Regions from separate parts of the Brevibacillus sp. NRS-1366 genome, predicted to be linked through region 1. Evidence: a T-box and tRNA genes for the amino acid it is inferred to sense, from the RefSeq annotation. Region 1 holds a T-box; the other holds one or more tRNA genes.
The links. The T-box of region 1 lies ahead of ileS (isoleucine--tRNA ligase). A T-box ahead of a tRNA ligase gene usually reads a tRNA of that ligase, here a tRNA-Ile.
Positions count from the first base shown of each region.

Region 2: it has a tRNA-Ile gene. The T-box ahead of ileS (isoleucine--tRNA ligase) is inferred to sense a tRNA for this amino acid. The anticodon was not compared.

Region 1 is NZ_JBITPN010000022.1:707,281-719,142, reverse strand. Features, by position in the region: gene ftsA (cell division protein FtsA) at 109-1,377, shown strand; gene ftsZ (cell division protein FtsZ) at 1,637-2,785, shown strand; gene spoIIGA (sigma-E processing peptidase SpoIIGA) at 3,061-4,023, shown strand; gene sigE (RNA polymerase sporulation sigma factor SigE) at 4,026-4,748, shown strand; gene sigG (RNA polymerase sporulation sigma factor SigG) at 4,896-5,675, shown strand; gene ACIFQN_RS20225 (YlmC/YmxH family sporulation protein) at 5,809-6,093, shown strand; gene pgeF (peptidoglycan editing factor PgeF) at 6,228-7,082, shown strand; gene ACIFQN_RS20215 (YggS family pyridoxal phosphate-dependent enzyme) at 7,079-7,777, shown strand; gene ACIFQN_RS20210 (cell division protein SepF) at 7,822-8,241, shown strand; gene ACIFQN_RS20205 (YggT family protein) at 8,272-8,535, shown strand; gene ACIFQN_RS20200 (RNA-binding protein) at 8,548-9,321, shown strand; gene ACIFQN_RS20195 (DivIVA domain-containing protein) at 9,422-9,907, shown strand; T-box leader at 10,011-10,286, shown strand; gene ileS (isoleucine--tRNA ligase) at 10,336-11,862, shown strand, end outside.
Region 2 is NZ_JBITPN010000013.1:15-5,658, forward strand. Features, by position in the region: tRNA gene ACIFQN_RS06895 (tRNA-Leu) at 188-272, opposite strand; tRNA gene ACIFQN_RS06900 (tRNA-Arg) at 282-355, opposite strand; tRNA gene ACIFQN_RS06905 (tRNA-His) at 376-451, opposite strand; tRNA gene ACIFQN_RS06910 (tRNA-Trp) at 472-545, opposite strand; tRNA gene ACIFQN_RS06915 (tRNA-Met) at 547-623, opposite strand; tRNA gene ACIFQN_RS06920 (tRNA-Ser) at 655-743, opposite strand; tRNA gene ACIFQN_RS06925 (tRNA-Gly) at 752-825, opposite strand; tRNA gene ACIFQN_RS06930 (tRNA-Leu) at 833-914, opposite strand; tRNA gene ACIFQN_RS06935 (tRNA-Pro) at 932-1,008, opposite strand; tRNA gene ACIFQN_RS06940 (tRNA-Arg) at 1,098-1,171, opposite strand; tRNA gene ACIFQN_RS06945 (tRNA-Gly) at 1,178-1,253, opposite strand; tRNA gene ACIFQN_RS06950 (tRNA-Leu) at 1,333-1,419, opposite strand; tRNA gene ACIFQN_RS06955 (tRNA-Lys) at 1,484-1,559, opposite strand; tRNA gene ACIFQN_RS06960 (tRNA-Gln) at 1,569-1,643, opposite strand; tRNA gene ACIFQN_RS06965 (tRNA-Tyr) at 1,662-1,746, opposite strand; tRNA gene ACIFQN_RS06970 (tRNA-Thr) at 1,807-1,882, opposite strand; tRNA gene ACIFQN_RS06975 (tRNA-Phe) at 1,899-1,974, opposite strand; tRNA gene ACIFQN_RS06980 (tRNA-Asp) at 2,012-2,088, opposite strand; tRNA gene ACIFQN_RS06985 (tRNA-Met) at 2,165-2,241, opposite strand; tRNA gene ACIFQN_RS06990 (tRNA-Val) at 2,271-2,346, opposite strand; tRNA gene ACIFQN_RS06995 (tRNA-Glu) at 2,458-2,534, opposite strand; tRNA gene ACIFQN_RS07000 (tRNA-Asn) at 2,562-2,637, opposite strand; tRNA gene ACIFQN_RS07005 (tRNA-Ala) at 2,644-2,719, opposite strand; tRNA gene ACIFQN_RS07010 (tRNA-Ile) at 2,810-2,886, opposite strand; gene gyrB (DNA topoisomerase (ATP-hydrolyzing) subunit B) at 3,120-5,045, opposite strand; gene remB (extracellular matrix regulator RemB) at 5,048-5,332, opposite strand; gene recF (DNA replication/repair protein RecF) at 5,343-5,644, opposite strand, start outside.

The sequences.
Region 1 (11,862 bases):
CAAAAATTCATGATGAAAAAAAGGGAATGGTAGTCCCGTGTGGAATAAATTATGCAGGTGTTCTCATCTTAGCAAGACAAAAGACGTAGCAGGGGAGGTGTCACAGGTTTGGTAAGCAATGAACTCATCGTCAGCCTAGACATTGGAACATCCAAGGTCCGCGTCATGATCGGCGAAATCACCAACGGTTCCATCAACATCATCGGCGTCGGTCAGTCACACTCAGAAGGAATCAAGAAGGGCGTGATCGTCGACATCGACCAAACCGTGCATGCCATCCGAGAAGCAGTTGATCATGCTGAGCGCATGGTTGACGTTTCGATCGAAGAAGTGTATGTGGGGATTACTGGAAACCATATTGAGCTGACTGAAACACAAGGGGTTGTCGCTGTATCCAGCGAAGACCGTGAGATACGAGAAGAAGACATCCAGCGCGTAATTCAGGCTGCAAAGGTTGTTGCCATTCCACCGGACCGGGAAATCATCGAGGTCGTACCTAAGGAGTACATTGTTGATGGTCAAGGTGGTATTAAAGACCCTCGTGGTATGATTGGTGTCCGTCTGGAAATGGAAGGAACCATCGTGACCGGTTTGAAAACGGTTGTACATAACATTGTTCGCTGTGCCCAAAGAACCAATTTGCGAGTAGCGGGTATTTTCTTGCAACCACTTGCGGCTAGCACTGTCGCTCTTTCCAAAGATGACAAAAATATGGGTGTCGTTCTTGTCGACATCGGTGCGGGTTCTACCACGATCGGTGTATTCGAGCAGGGAAAATTGGCAGCAACCACCGTGATCGGCATCGGTGGCGACCACATTACCAGCGATATTTCACTGGGATTGCGCACACACACGGATGTAGCAGACCGAGTTAAGACGAAAAACGGATGCGCTTTGATTGACGAAGCTTCTGAAGACGTCAAATTCAAGGTAAACCGTATTGGTAGTGAAGTGGAAAAACAGTTCACCCAAGTGGATTTGGCCAGCATCATCGAGCCGCGTGCTGCGGAAATATTCCAACTAGTAGAGCATGCTGTCTACAAATTGGGCTATCGCGACGAAATCGCTGGTGGTTATGTACTCACTGGTGGTACAGTAGCAATGCCGGGCATGTTGGAATTGGCAAAGGAAGAATTGGACGCTCCCGTCCGCATCGCGATTCCCGATTATATCGGAGTCCGAGATCCTGCCTACACCACTGGGGTAGGTTTGATTCAATATGCCTTGCAGTTGATGGAGCGCCGCAGCGTAAGCGTCACCCCCTCATTCAAAGGCACTAAGGGCATCAAGAGCACCGAAAAGCAAACCGTGTCAAAGCCAAAAGAAGGTGGCGGTTTGATGGAAAAAATGAAAAATTGGTTTAGCGAGTTCATTTAACTGTATCAAGAGGTAACTTCGTGTGTTTGTTTCCTGATGCAGCAAGGACAATTTTCCGCTCAAACACGGTAGCGCATCCATGAATTTGCATCACGAGAAGTTTTCTTACTGTTGACCGCTGTTACACCAAATTGGCGATAATGGAGATATTTCGTTACCCAATGTAAGTGGAGTGAACAAACGGAATGTTTCTACGCTTGGGTCTAGGGCTTTAGTAACCACGGAGCTTTCTTACGTTGAATTGGGGAGGACTAGCAATATGCTGGAATTTGATATGGATTTGGAATCCTTTGCACGAATTAAAGTAATTGGGTGCGGTGGAGGCGGAAGCAACGCCGTGAACCGCATGATCGCAAGCGGCGTGAAAGGGGTAGAATTTATCACCCTGAACACAGATGCCCAGGCTCTCCAACTGTCCAGTGCAGACATCAAGCTGCAGATCGGCGAAAAGCTGACTCGAGGTCTCGGAGCAGGTGCCAATCCGGAAATCGGAAAAAAAGCCGCGGAAGAAAGCCGCGATCTGATTGAAAACGCCCTGCGTGGCGCAGACATGGTGTTCGTCACTGCCGGTATGGGCGGTGGTACAGGTACAGGGGCAGCTCCCGTTGTTGCGGAGATCGCTAAAGAATTAGGCGCTCTTACCGTCGGGGTAGTTACTCGCCCATTTTCTTTTGAGGGACGCAAGCGTTCTCAGCACGGTGAAGTTGGAATTGCAGCCTTGAAAGAAAAAGTAGATACGTTGATTGTTATTCCGAATGATCGCTTGTTGGAAATTGTAGATAAAAACACACCGATGCTGGAAGCATTCCGTGAAGCGGACAATATCTTGCGCCAAGGTGTGCAAGGTATCTCTGACTTGATTGCGGTACCAGGTCTGATCAACCTGGACTTTGCTGACGTAAAAACAATCATGACTGAGCGCGGTTCTGCTTTGATGGGAATCGGTGTCGGTAGTGGCGAAAATCGTGCAGCAGAAGCAGCTCGTCGAGCGATCTCCAGTCCCCTTTTGGAAAACTCGATTGATGGTGCCCGTGGTGTTCTGATGAATATCGCTGGTGGCACGAACCTTAGCTTGTATGAAGTAAACGAAGCAGCAGATATCGTTTCTTCAGCCGCCGACCCAGATGTAAATATGATTTTTGGTGCGATTATCAACGAAGATCTGAAAAACGAGTTGATTGTGACTGTTATTGCCACCGGCTTTGAACAGGCACAACGCACCGCTGAGGCACCTCGCCGTCAGCAGCAACCAATCAGCACTTCCGGTAATCGTCCGACACCTATTTCGAATACAAATACCAGCCGTCCAAAAGAAGAAGAGGATGACAAGTCCTTCTTTTCCATGAGCAACCTGGACAATTTGGATATTCCGGCGTTCCTCCGCAATCGCCGTCGCAACAAAAAATAAAGCTTGAAAATTCACAGGTAAAGGCCTTGATCTCATTCTTGAGACAAGGCCTTTTTTGTTTGGATAATGACAAAAAACGTTCTACAAAAAAACCAAAAAAACACCGTCAAAAATTGACAGACTTTACATACACATTGATATATACTGCATTTACTGATAGAAGCAGCCCACAAAAATGCATGTACCGGCAAATCCAAGAGTTGTTTTCTCGCCTGTTTCCATTCTCCATGTATGCTGGTAAGCCTGGTTGGGAAAAGGTCGGGGGTGAAGGGAAAGTGGTCGTGTACCTTGATATCATTCTACTCCTGAATATGGCTATTGATACCTTGTTGCTCTGGTTTACGGCTTATTTTCGAAAAGAGCGCGTGGTATGGTGGAGGATTACGCTTGCGTCTCTGTTTGGGTGCACGTATCTAGCCTTTTTCTTTTTTCCGGCGTTTTCATCCATGTATCAATGGTCAGTGAAACTGCTTTTTTCCATCATCATGCTGTGGATTGCTTTTGGAAACAGGAGATTGCTCGCGTTTACCCAAAATTTGATCATCTTTTACTTCGTTGCCTTCGTTTTTGGGGGAGGAGTGTTTGGTCTCCAATATTTTTTGGCCACGAGAAGTGAAATCGTCAATGGATTGGTGGTGACTCACAACGATGGGTTTGGAGTCGGATTCAGACCAACGTTCGTAATTCTTGTCATTGGTTTTGCGGTGGTGTTTGTACTCGGAAAAAAGAGCTATCGTGCCATCCAGGAGCCGCGCAGAATAGAAACATTTCTCGTTGATGTTGTCGTATCCTTGGCTGGGGAAAAGATCATTTGCCGCGGGCTCGTAGATACGGGCAATCAACTGCACGAACCGATCACGCGTATTCCTGTCATGATTATGGAAACAAGCATGTTATCGCATCTGCTTCCGCCGTCGCTTCTCCGACAAACCGATGAAAACGGTGGAGTGTGGGAGAAGCTAGACGGATCCTGGGAGGAGCTCCCAGTGGAATGGCAGTCTCGTGTGCGTTTGATCCCGTATCGGAGCGTTTCACGAGGCATGGATTTTTTACTGGCAGTCAAGCCGGATCATGTTTTTGTGATGCAGGATGGTATTCGCTATGAAACGGATAAGGTGCTGATCGGATTAAATCCGATTCCGCTCTCGGCTGACGGCAAGTATCGGGCCATCGTGCATCCAGCAATGATGGAAACCGAAACGCAAGAACCTACCTTTATTCTCAAACAGGAGGGCTAAACATGTATGTAAAACTTCGCCTACATCTCCAATTGACCTGGTACCGTTTCCTGCTATGGATTGGTGCACGCGCTGAAGAAGTCTATTACATTGGCGGGAGTGAAGCATTGCCTCCACCTCTGACCAGGGAAGAAGAGGAAGTGCTGCTGGGACGGCTGCCATCGGGCGATCCTGCTGTCCGCGGCATGCTGATTGAGCGCAATCTTCGCTTGGTCGTGTACATTGCCCGCAAATTTGAGAATACAGGAATCAATATCGAGGATTTGGTCAGTATCGGTACGATCGGCTTGATCAAGGCCGTCAATACGTTTGATCCTGATAAGAACATCAAGCTGGCAACGTATGCTTCCCGCTGTATTGAAAATGAAATTTTGATGTATTTGCGCAGAAATAACAAGATCCGTTCTGAAGTGTCATTCGATGAGCCGCTCAACATTGATTGGGACGGAAACGAGCTGCTTCTCTCTGATGTGCTGGGCACCGAAAATGACACGATTTATAAAAATATCGAAGATCAGGTAGATCGCAAGCTGCTAAAAAAAGCATTGGATAAACTGTCAGATCGGGAGCGGATCATCATGGAGCTGCGCTTTGGACTGGCGGGCGAAGAAGAGAAGACACAGAAAGATGTGGCGGATTTATTGGGGATTTCTCAGTCGTATATTTCTCGTTTGGAAAAGCGAATTATAAAACGGTTGCGAAAAGAATTCAACAAGATGGTCTAACGCATATTTTCCCAGCCTGAGGAGATACTGTTCCTAAACCGTGACAGATAGTGGTCCTGTTCCACTATTCGTCGGCTACGCGTCAGTACGCGGCCTTTCAAGACAACCGGGTTAGGGACTTTTTTCTTGCTTCGAGGAGGGAAAGACGTGACGCGAAATAAAGTAGAGATATGCGGGGTAGACACCTCCAAGCTTCCAGTTCTGACCAATAAAGAGATGCGGGACTTGTTCGAACGATTGCAGAGCGGCGAACTGCCAGCCCGCGAAAAGCTGGTCAATGGCAACTTGCGACTGGTGCTCAGCGTAATCCAGCGTTTCAACAATCGCGGAGAGTTTGTAGACGATTTGTTCCAAGTGGGCTGCATCGGATTGATGAAGGCGATCGACAATTTTGACCTCGGACAAAACGTGAAGTTCTCCACGTATGCGGTTCCCATGATCATTGGAGAGATTCGACGTTATCTGCGGGACAACAACCCGATTCGCGTATCGAGATCCCTACGAGACATCGCCTACAAAGCATTGCAGGTACGTGACAACTTGACCAACAAGCATTCGAGGGAGCCCACCATTACAGAGATTTCCCAGGAATTGAACGTGGCCAAGGAAGACGTCGTGTTTGCGCTTGATGCGATCCAGGATCCGGTATCCCTGTTTGAACCGATTTATCAGGATGGCGGGGATCCGATTTATGTGATGGACCAAATCAGCGACGAAAAAAACAAGGACGTGACTTGGGTTGAGGAAATTGCTTTGCGTGAGGGGATGCAGCGTCTCGGAGACAGAGAAAAAATGATTTTGTCGATGCGCTTTTACGAGGGGAAAACCCAAATGGAAGTGGCAGAGGAAATCGGAATTTCTCAAGCCCAGGTATCCCGTTTGGAGAAGGCAGCCATTGCCCACATGCAAAAACACGTGCAATCGTAAGCAAAGGACTACATAAGCGCACCCGGCGGCTAAGTACCGTCCGGGTTTTTTTGTGCTCTTCCCTTACCAAAGCGGACATATTCGCAAGCAGACTCATATACTGAAAGTAACGGAGAAAAGTAGGTGAGGGAGAATGGTGAAAATCTCTGACTTCCAGACCAAAGAAGTGGTGAACATCCTGGATGGGAAACGGCTGGGTCAAATTTCTGATCTGGAGATTGATCTGCGCCATGGACGCGTAGAGGCCATTGTAATACCGGGACCAGGGAAATTTCTCGGGTTCTTTTCTTCCGGGAACGACTACGTAATTCCATGGCGCAACATCGTCAAAATCGGGAAAGACGTGGTGCTGGTAAGAATGGAAGAGGCGTTGAAGGTCGAAGCGAGAACCTCTGGTGGAGATGAATACAGGGAGTAAGGAAAGAAAGGCGGATAAACGCCTTTTTTTCGCTTTACGAGAAACGCTGGCTTGCGCAGTTGGATTTGGCGAAGCCCAAGTTTCTCTAATCTTTGCGGCTATGGTATGATAAGCCATATGAGGAAGGTGACAACATGAGAGAACCGTTTGTTATGGTAGAGGAGAAGCCATTCTTACGTTTACTGGAGTGGGAAAGCCGCTTTCCAGGATTGGTGGCCGGGTTTACGATGCGCACGGGAGGGGAAAGTGAACAACCGTACGGGTCTTTTAATATGGGACTGCATGTTGGGGATGAAGCACAGCATGTAGTTGCCAACCGAAAAAAATTAGCAAAGCAGGTAGAAATGCCTTTTGCTTCATGGACGTGTGCGGAACAGGTGCATGGCAATCAGGTATGCCAGGTAGTGGCTGCAGGTGCAGGGAGAGAAAGCTTGAATGACGTCATTTCAGCTGCGGATGGATTGTTTACTGAGCAAAAAGGGGTCCTCTTAACGTCTTTTTATGCAGACTGTGTTCCGTTGTTTTTTCTTGACCCGGTATCGGGAGCGATTGGTTTGGCACATGCCGGCTGGAAGGGAACAGTGCACAGAATTGCCGAGGAAATGGTGAAGTCGCTGCAGCTTCAGCATCAGACTAAGCCGCAGGATTTGCTAGTTGCAATCGGACCTTCCATTGGCGGATGCTGCTATGAGGTCGATGAACGGATCATGTCGCAGGTACGAACGTGTGTAAGAGACTGGGAGAGCGCCGTCACACCGCCTCAGAACGGTCGATACATGCTTGATTTACGTCGTTTGAATACAGCCATACTACTGGAATTAGATATTGCTATGGAGAATATCTCGTCTACGGAGTGGTGTACAAGCTGCCGTACAGACATGTTTTTTTCGCATCGAAAGGAAGCGCCAATTGCAGGAACTACTGGACGAATGGTATCGTATCTTGGCTGGAAGGACCAGAATCAGAAGGGAGAGGGAAGTGCATCATGACGAATGAGCAAGAAGCAATAAAAGAGAGGCTGCAAGCAATTGAAAAAAGAATTCAGGCGGCCTGCGACCGGGCCAACCGCAAGCGCGAGGACGTCAAAATTATTGCTGTCACCAAGTACGTCGACGCCGAGGCAATTGGGGATTTGCTAGAAGTGGGAGTGGAACACATCGGGGAAAATCGTGTTCAAGACGCCCTCCCCAAGCACGAGCTGTACGGAGACAGGGGCACGTGGCATTTCATTGGTCATTTGCAAACCAATAAAGCAAAAGAGATTGTAGGACGTTTTCCGTATATACACTCTCTGGATCGCGTTTCCCTCGCACAGGAGCTGAATAAACGGGGCGAAGCACTTGGTCTGGTGGTAAACTGCTTCCTGCAGGTGAACATCTCCGGAGAAGAGACAAAATTTGGGCTTAGTCCCAATGATGTATTGGCTTTTTTGCGCGAAACCAGTAATATGAAACATATAAAGGTCGTCGGATTAATGACGATGGCGCCTGTTGTCGAAAATCAGGAAGAAGCACGCCCGGTGTTCCGTGGTCTTTATGAATGGAAAGAGCGCATCAATGAGTGGGCGTTCCCACATGCACATGTTGAGGAGTTATCCATGGGCATGTCCAGTGATTTTGAGGTAGCAATTGAAGAGGGAGCTACATATATCCGACTGGGATCTGTTTTGGTCAAATCGGAATAAGAAACGAACCACAAAAGACAGCATGCCAGAGAGGGGGAATAAAGATGGGTGTAATGAACAAGCTGATGGGGTTTTTAGGTCTGGACAACGAAGAGTATATCGAGGAAACGGTACAAGAGGAGCACGAAGAAGCAGATTCCTCCCACAAGCGGCAGCCTGCTAGCCGGGCTAATAATGTGGTACCGTTCCAAGCACGGGAGAAGGAGGGGATTCGGTTGATCCTCTGTGAACCCCGTCACTACAGTGATGCACAGGATATCGCCGACAATCTTCGTCATCGCAGACCGGTTGTAGTCAATCTGCATCGGGTTGAAAAGGACCAAGCGAAACGAATTATCGATTTTTTGAGCGGAACGGTTTATGCACTGAACGGCGACATCCAGAAAGTGGGGGATACGATTTTTGTCTGCACGCCTGACCATGTGGACATTCAAGGAACGATCTCCAGCGTACTGGAAGAATAGCGATTCAACGACGAAAAAAAGGGTGAGCCAATGGGTTACTTGTTAACAGTTCTTAATTTTGCTTTTACCGTTTATCAATTCATGATTATTGCGTACATACTGATGTCTTGGGTTCCTCAAATGCGGAGTACAGGCATCGGGCAGCTATTGGAACGACTGGTAGAGCCGTATTTGGCTCCTTTCCGTCGGTTCATTCCTACTTTGGGCTTTATCGACATTTCTCCCATTGTAGCTTTGATTGCCCTGCGTTTTGCATATGAAGGATTGTTTACCATTCTGCTGAAACTATCATAGGCGAGTGAACATATGAGTGTATTTGATCATTTTGCAAAAGAAGAACGTCCTTTTGTAGAACGGGCGCTGGAAATGCTGACGCTAGTAGAGCGTAAGCAGGCCATGCGCCTAACTGATTTTGTGGACCCGAGGCAGTTGATGATCTTCCAAAGCCTGGCTTCCCAGGTACAGGATGTGACTGTATCGAGTAGTGGGGGGTACGAAGGAGCAGAGCGCACACGAGTGATTCTGCACCCGGACTATCTCAGCCCAGAAACAGACGATTATCGAATTGCTCTACTCGCAATCAGGGCGGATCAGCGGTTTCATTCACTGGAACACCGGGATGTGATGGGAGCAATCCTCGGTGTTGGCATGAAAAGAGAAAAATTTGGCGATATGATAACGGATGCAGACGGCTGTTTTGTCATTGTAGGTGAGGAAATAGCTGATTTCGTCTGTACGCAAGTAACGCAAATACATCGAACATCCGTGCAAATCAAGCGGGTACAGTGGGAAGATTTCAAGCCTCCCGCAGCACGTTATGTCGAAAAGACGATTACAGTGCCGTCCCCACGTATCGACGCCATCTTGGGAGAGGTGCATAACCTTTCTCGGGCGAAAGCGTTGGTTCCGATCCGGGCAGGCAAGGTGAAAGTCAACTGGAAGGCTGTAGAAGATCCCTCACACCAATTGCGCATGGGAGACATGGTGTCGATGGCTGGCTTTGGACGCTTCAAGCTGCTCGAGGTCTCAGGTCCCACGCGAAGCGGCAGACTGCGCATGATTGTAGGACTAGTTACATAAGATGAAAGAGAACGCAAAAATTTGTAAAATTGGGCAGGAAACAAAGCAATTCCTGTCGAAAACATAGGGAACGAATTATCGGGAAAAGTGGGGGGTTCATGTGCCATTAACGCCATTGGATATACATAATAAAGAATTCAGCACAGGCTTTCGCGGGTATAATATCGACGAAGTGAATGAATTTCTCGATCAGGTGATTAAGGACTTTGAGCTCCTGATTAAAGAAAAAAAAGAAACGGAAGAGCGCGTCGCTATTTTGAATGAACGCGTCGATTATTATAAGAGCCTGGAAGAGAATTTGAGCAAATCGATTCTCGTTGCCCAAGAAACAGCAGAGGATGTAAAATCCAATGCGCGCAAGGAAGCTCAATTGATTTTAAAAGAGGCAGAGAAAAATGCTGATCGAATCGTCAACGAAGCGCTTGCGAAATCTCGTAAAATCGCGATCGAAATCGAGGAATTGAAAAAGCGGGCATCCGTTTATCGCATGCGTTTCCGGACATTGCTTGAAGCCCAACTGGAAATGCTCGAAAATGGTGCCTGGGATGATATCGAGCAGGCAGATTCGGCGGTAGCGGTTGAATAAATCGTTGACGTTCGGTTGATGATGGTACTATAATGAAAGACAAACTTTTTCGATCACAATAATCCATATGAAGCTGCTGAATCACATACACAATCAGTTGCTTCAATAGACGATGAACGGGAAGAGTACGCGAGACGGCACTGTCAAAGAGAGTCGGGAACAGGTGAAAACCCGATCAGTAGCATTCGCTGAAAATCACCCGGGAGTTCAATACCCGAAACCCTCATGTAGTCTTTTCCAAGATGAAAACAGGGGAGTAAGTGAGCGCGTCATTCCCGTTATGAATGAGACAAGTGGAGCGGATTTTTCATTGGCTTTTTTAGTCAACGATCTTCGCTCAATCAGGGTGGTACCACGGGAGCTTTCTCTCGTCCCTTTTTTAGGGATGAGTGAAGGCTTTTACTATTTTTTAGGAGTGAAATCAGGCCATGGATTACAGCAAAACCTTATCACTACCAAAAACCGATTTCCCAATGCGCGGCAATTTGCCAAATCGCGAGCCGCAAATGCAGACAGCGTGGGAAGAAATGGACATTTATCAACAAGTACAAGAGCGTACAGCTGGACGCCCGTCTTTTATTTTGCATGATGGCCCTCCTTATGCGAATGGAGATATTCATATCGGCCATGCCTTGAACAAAATCCTCAAAGACTTCATCGTACGCTATAAGTCAATGGCAGGCTTCACCGCACCATACATTCCAGGCTGGGACACACACGGACTCCCAATCGAGCAAGCTATCGTCAATGCACAAGGCTTGGACCGTCGTAGCATTGAAGTCAACGATTTCCGCAAGCGCTGTGAAGAGTATGCGTGGTCCTATATCGACAAGCAGCGGGATCAATTCAAACGATTGGGTATTCGCGGCGATTGGGAAAACCCATACGTAACACTTTTGCCTGAGTACGAAGCCAATCAGATTCAAGTTTTTGGTGAGATGGCGAAAAAAGGCTACATTTACAAAGGGCTGCGCTGTGTATACTGGTCTCCGTCTTCTGAAACGGCATTGGCTGATGCCGAAATCGAATATAAAGACAAGCGCTCGCCTTCTATTTATGTCAGCTTCCAGGTGGTAGACGGAAAAGGCAAGCTGGATACAGAAACCGGTGTCGTGATTTGGACGACTACTCCATGGACGCTGCCAGCTAACTTGGCGATTTCGCTGCACCCAGAGCTGGAGTATAGTGTCGTGAAAGCAGACGGCCGCAAATTCCTCGTCGCGAGCGGCCTTCTCGAAGCTGCCAGCAAGGAAATCGGCTGGGGGAATGTGGAAGTTCTGTCTTCCATTAAAGGTCAGGAACTGGAAGGCGTGCTTACCCAGCATCCGTTCTATGACCGCACATCCCTGCTCATCCTGGGCGAGCACGTCACGCTCGATGCAGGTACTGGCTGCGTTCATACAGCGCCAGGGCACGGGGAAGACGACTTTAACGTCGGTCAAAAATACGACTTGGGAGTGCTTTGCCCAGTCGATCACGAAGGCAAAATGACGGGTGAAGCTCCTGGCTTTGAAGGTCTTTTCTACGAAGATGCGAACAAGGTTATTACGGAAAAGCTGAAAGAAAACGGAGCGCTGCTGAAGCTCAGCTTCTTTACGCACTCCTATCCGCATGACTGGCGTACCAAAAAACCAGTGATTTACCGTGCGACAGAGCAGTGGTTTGCATCCATCGACGGTTTCCGCGAACAAATGCTGGAAGCAATCAAAAATGTAAAATGGATCCCGCATTGGGGCGAAACTCGTCTGGCTAACATGATTGCTGACCGCGGTGACTGGTGCATTTCCCGTCAGCGCGTCTGGGGTGTTCCGATCCCGATCTTCTATTGCAAAGCATGTAATGAACCAATCATCAATGACACGACGATCAACCATATTTCCAACCTGTTCCGCAAAGAAGGCTCGTCCGTCTGGTTCGCGCGCGAAGCAAACGAATTGGTGCCAGAAGGACTTTCC
Region 2 (5,644 bases), on a different contig from region 1:
AGCATTTGCTGTCGCACCTTTTCAAGTGCAGAACTCTATACTATCATATTCACCTGCCAGAGTCAACTACTTTTTTTACTAACTCTTTTAAGCTAGTAACATCGCATGCCAACTGGGCAGATTTATAATATAGCACGTTCTAACAAAAGAATCAAGTGCTTTTTAAATTTCATTGAAAAAAATTCAATGGTGCGGTCGGCGAGACTCGAACTCGCACGGGTCGCCCCGCCACCCCCTCAAGATGGTGTGTCTGCCAATTCCACCACGACCGCATGTAAAAACGTCTCAGGAGAGGTTCGAACTCCCGACCGTCCGCTTAGAAGGCGGATGCTCTATCCAGCTGAGCTACTGAGACATATTTTGTTTTGAAAAATATGGGGCGATCGATGGGACTTGAACCCACGAGTGCCGGAGCCACAATCCGGTGCGTTAACCCCTTCGCCACGACCGCCATATATATGAAAATAACTTTGGCAGGGGCAGTAGGAATCGAACCCACACCAAAGGTTTTGGAGACCTTCGTTCTACCGTTAAACTATGCCCCTATGGTAGCGGTGGAGGGGATCGAACCCCCGACCTTTCGGGTATGAACCGAACGCTCTAGCCATCTGAGCTACGCCGCCAAAATGATCAGCCTGATTCAGTAAAAAGAAGTGGCGGAGGGAGAGGGATTCGAACCCCCGTGAGCTTGCACTCTAACGGTTTTCAAGACCGCCCCGTTATGACCACTTCGGTATCCCTCCGCAAAAAATGGAGCGGGTGATGGGAATCGAACCCACGCGACCAGCTTGGAAGGCTGGAGTTCTACCATTGAACTACACCCGCAAAAATATGGTGCCGGTGAAGGGACTTGAACCCCCACGGTTTCCCTCACGATTTTGAGTCGCGCGCGTCTGCCATTCCGCCACACCGGCTTATCAAGTTGTAAAACTGGTCGGGAAGACAGGATTCGAACCTGCGACCCCTTGGTCCCAAGCCAAGTACTCTACCAAGCTGAGCTACTTCCCGATAATAATGTTTACTTTTATGTTGCGGGGCCCCCGAAAAGTACTCGGAGTTCGCTACAATGCTCTTCTTCACTTTTTGGGGTGTAGAAGCGTGCCCTGAGAGATTCGAACTCCCGACCTTTTGATTCGTAGTCAAACGCTCTATCCAGCTGAGCTAAGGGCACATGTTATGGAGCGGACGAAGGGTCTCGAACCCTCGACCTTCGCCTTGGCAAGGCGACGCTCTACCAATTGAGCTACGTCCGCATAAATAATTAATTAGTTGTGGGGTCCCCGAAAAGTATTCGGAATACGCTACAAAGCTTCACTTCACTTTTTGGGGGAATGGTGCGGTCAAGAGGACTTGAACCTCCACGGTGTTGCCACCACTAGAACCTGAATCTAGCGCGTCTGCCAATTCCGCCATGACCGCATTATCAATCCGGCACCCGAAAAGCCTTCAAAACAACACTCTACTTTTTTGGGTTAAAAAATACTGGTGAGCCATGAAGGACTCGAACCTTCGACCCTCTGATTAAAAGTCAGATGCTCTACCAACTGAGCTAATGGCTCGTATTAAAATGGCTGGGGTACTAGGATTTGAACCTAGGAATGACGGAGTCAAAGTCCGTTGCCTTACCGCTTGGCTATACCCCAATAGCCACGAAGTAAAGATGGTGGGGAGAGACGGATTCGAACCGCCGAACCCGGAGGGAGCAGATTTACAGTCTGCCGTGTTTAGCCACTTCACTATCTCCCCAGCTTTTCCTTGAAAAGCACTGTGCAAACAGCACGCACACGCTATTTTCTAGGTAAATTGTGGTGCCGGCAATAGGACTTGAACCCACAACCCCCTGATTACAAGTCAGGTGCTCTACCAATTGAGCTATACCGGCATATTTCATATAGTAATGGTGGCTCGGGACGGAATCGAACCGCCGACACGAGGATTTTCAGTCCTCTGCTCTACCGACTGAGCTACCGAGCCTCAAGCATTTGACGTTCCACCATTGCTTGAGAAAGAATGGCGGAGCTGACGGGACTCGAACCCGCGACCTCCGGTGTGACAGACCGGCGTGAACTCCAACTTCACCACAGCTCCATATTTGGTTGCACCCAAGGGCACTCCCATCTCACTTGAGCAAGAAGAACTTTCAACGTAGTTCAAGTGAAAAATTTGGTTGCGGGAGCAGGATTTGAACCTGCGACCTTCGGGTTATGAGCCCGACGAGCTACCGAGCTGCTCCATCCCGCGACGTTACTAAGTCACTTTATGAAATTAAGTGGTGGAGGCTGACGGGATCGAACCGCCGACCCTCTGCTTGTAAGGCAGATGCTCTCCCAGCTGAGCTAAGCCTCCGTAACCCCACAAAGTGACGAATATGCTTTGAAGCATATTCCGAGTACTTTGCGGGGGCCCCGTCAACTTCAATGATGCCAAGAAGCATCAAATCCACTTTGTGGGGTAGTATGGTGACCCGTAGGGGATTCGAACCCCTGTATGACAGCGTGAAAGGCTGCTGTGTTAAACCGCTTCACCAACGGGCCAGGATGAATGTTATATAAGTTTCTGAATGGCTCCTCGGGACGGACTCGAACCGCCGACCGATCGGTTAACAGCCGATTGCTCTACCAACTGAGCTACCGAGGAACAATATGGTGGAGCTGAACGGGATCGAACCGATGACCTCCTGCTTGCAAGGCAGGCGCTCTCCCAACTGAGCTACAGCCCCATGAAAGAAACCAAAAAAAGTGACGCTTATGCTTCGTTGGTTATTCCGAATACTTTTCGGGGACCCCTCAGCAAGAAGAAAAAGCTATAATGGTGGGCCTAGGCTGACTCGAACAGCCGACCTCACGCTTATCAGGCGTGCGCTCTAACCAACTGAGCTATAGGCCCGTATCCCTTCTGGAATTATAATCTAGCATAGATTTTAATTCATTGCAATAGAATTTTTCATATTTTTTATCAGATACAGCTAAAATTTTTAAAAAGTAGATTTACGTATATCTACCTAGCAAAAAGCAACCGTGTTTACACAATAAAAAAGAAGCTCAGCTATTCATAGCATGTATCAGAATACACCGCCTGAATAGCTGAGTCTTCCTACATGTCCTTCATTTGTTTGTCGATTAAATATCTAGATCGCGTACTCTTGAAGCATGCTGCTCAATAAACTCTCTGCGCGGTTCTACTTCATCGCCCATGAGCGTTTCAAATACCATATCCGATTCCATAGCGTCCTCTAGGTTTACTTGAAGAAGCGTTCGAACGTCTGGATCCATAGTTGTTTCCCACAATTGATCCGCGTTCATTTCACCCAATCCTTTATAGCGCTGGATATTGGGTTTAGGAGTCGTTTTCAAGGTTGCCAGAATTTCATCACGCTGCCTATCGGTATAGGCATAATGAATCTGCTTCCCTTGTTTAATACTAAAGAGAGGCGGTTGGGCAATATAAATATACCCTGCTTCAATCAATTGTCTCATGTAACGATAGAAGAATGTCAAAAGAAGGGTACGGATGTGAGAACCGTCGACGTCCGCATCGGTCATGATGACAACTTTATGGTAACGTGCTTTGGTAATGTCAAAATCTTCGCCGACCCCCGTACCTAGTGCGGTAATGATCATGCGAATCTCATTGTTGCCCAGAATTTTGTCGAGACGTGCTTTTTCCACGTTCAAGACTTTACCCCGTAGTGGCAGGATCGCCTGGAAATGGCGGTCACGACCCATCTTTGCAGAACCACCCGCAGAGTCTCCCTCTACGATGAACAGTTCTGACTCAGACGCGTCTTTAGACGAACAATCCGCCAATTTACCCGGCAATGCACTTACTTCCAAAGCGCTCTTGCGACGAGTCATTTCCCGAGCCTTCTTCGCTGCTTCACGCGCTCTGGCAGCCATCAAAGCCTTCTCGACCACTTTCTTGGCAATCCCCGGATTTTCCTCCATGAAGCTGTTAAAGCGATCGCCAAAAACAGACTCTGTAATGCTGCGGGCTTCAGAGTTGCCGAGCTTTGTTTTCGTTTGACCTTCAAATTGCGGCTCTTGAATCTTCACCGAGATAATGGCGGTAATCCCTTCGCGCACATCGTCACCAGAGAGATTCTGATCCTTTTCCTTCAAAAAGTTGAACTTGCGGCTATAGTCATTAATCACACGAGTAAGGGCTGTTTTAAAGCCGGTTTCGTGAGTTCCGCCCTCATGCGTATTAATGTTATTGGCAAAAGAGTAAATATTGCTGACGTAGCTATCGTTGTACTGGATAGCTACTTCGACCAGCAAGCCATCCTTTTCGCCTTCACAATAAATAACCTCGTCATGCAAAGCCTCCCTGTTCTTGTTCAGGTACTCAACGAATTGCACGATACCGCCCTCATAATGGAACGATTCTTCCCGCTCCTGATCAGGACGTGCATCCTTTAGCGTAATGCGCAGTCCTTTATTCAGGAAAGCCAGCTCGCGAATCCGTTTTTGCAGGAGGTCGTATTCAAAGACTGTGGTTTCGGTAAAAATAGTCGGGTCAGGCTTAAACGTAACCTTTGTCCCGCTGTCTTCCGTTTCACCAACGATAGCGAGGTCCGCTTCTGGAGCACCTACACGAAAACGCATGTGATAAATGTTGCCGTTTTGTTTGACTTCGACTTCCATCCATTCGGAGAGCGCGTTCACAACCGAGCTACCTACACCGTGCAGACCACCTGAAACCTTGTATCCGCCACCACCAAATTTACCGCCGGCGTGCAAAACGGTCAAAACAGTTTCTACAGTTGATTTACCAGTCTTTTCATGAATGCCGGTTGGAATTCCCCGGCCATTATCGGTTACAGCTATGGAGTTGTCCGGCTGAATGACTACCAAAATCTCGTCACAATAGCCGGCAAGTGCTTCGTCGATGGCGTTGTCGACAATCTCCCATACCAGGTGATGCAAACCGCGGCTGCTGGTCGACCCGATATACATGCCGGGACGTTTCCGAACTGCCTCTAACCCTTCCAGCACCTGAATCTGACTAGCGTCGTAGTTTGTATCTTTTGTCGTCACTTGATCCACTCTTAAGTCAACTCCTCTACTTCAGCTTGTACTAAGGGAACCTGATCCAAGCTGTCCACGAACTGAGCGCGTCGCTTTAGCGTCAGAGAAGAAATAGGTGAACAGTATATGGCATCCTGGGTGATTACATACGACTTTGTTTCTTCCTCGCTGTGATCAACAACGGTTTTCCGTTTTTCATGCAAGAAAGCCTTATTGATTTTGGAGGATTTGACAGTCTGATGGTCGAGAATGGAAATGACTTCCTTTGTGCTCACCACAGTATCTCCACCAATGTGTATAAACATCCCTGATCCCCTACCTTTCCCCCGAGATTTTCCCTTCCTTCACGTAAAAACGAGAGGCTTGCTGGAGAACCTGATGCTTTAAGCCTTCCACACCCGTTGTGCTTACAAACGTCTGAACCCGATCCTGAATGGTTTCGAGCAGCAGGGTTTGTCGATGTTCATCCAACTCTGACAAGACATCATCTAACAAAAGAACGGGGTATTCGCCTACTTCTTCTTTTATCAGCTCGATTTCGGCCAATTTGATGGACAGCGCGCTGGTGCGTTGCTGTCCCTGAGAACCGTACGTCTGTACATCCATGTTGTTCACCT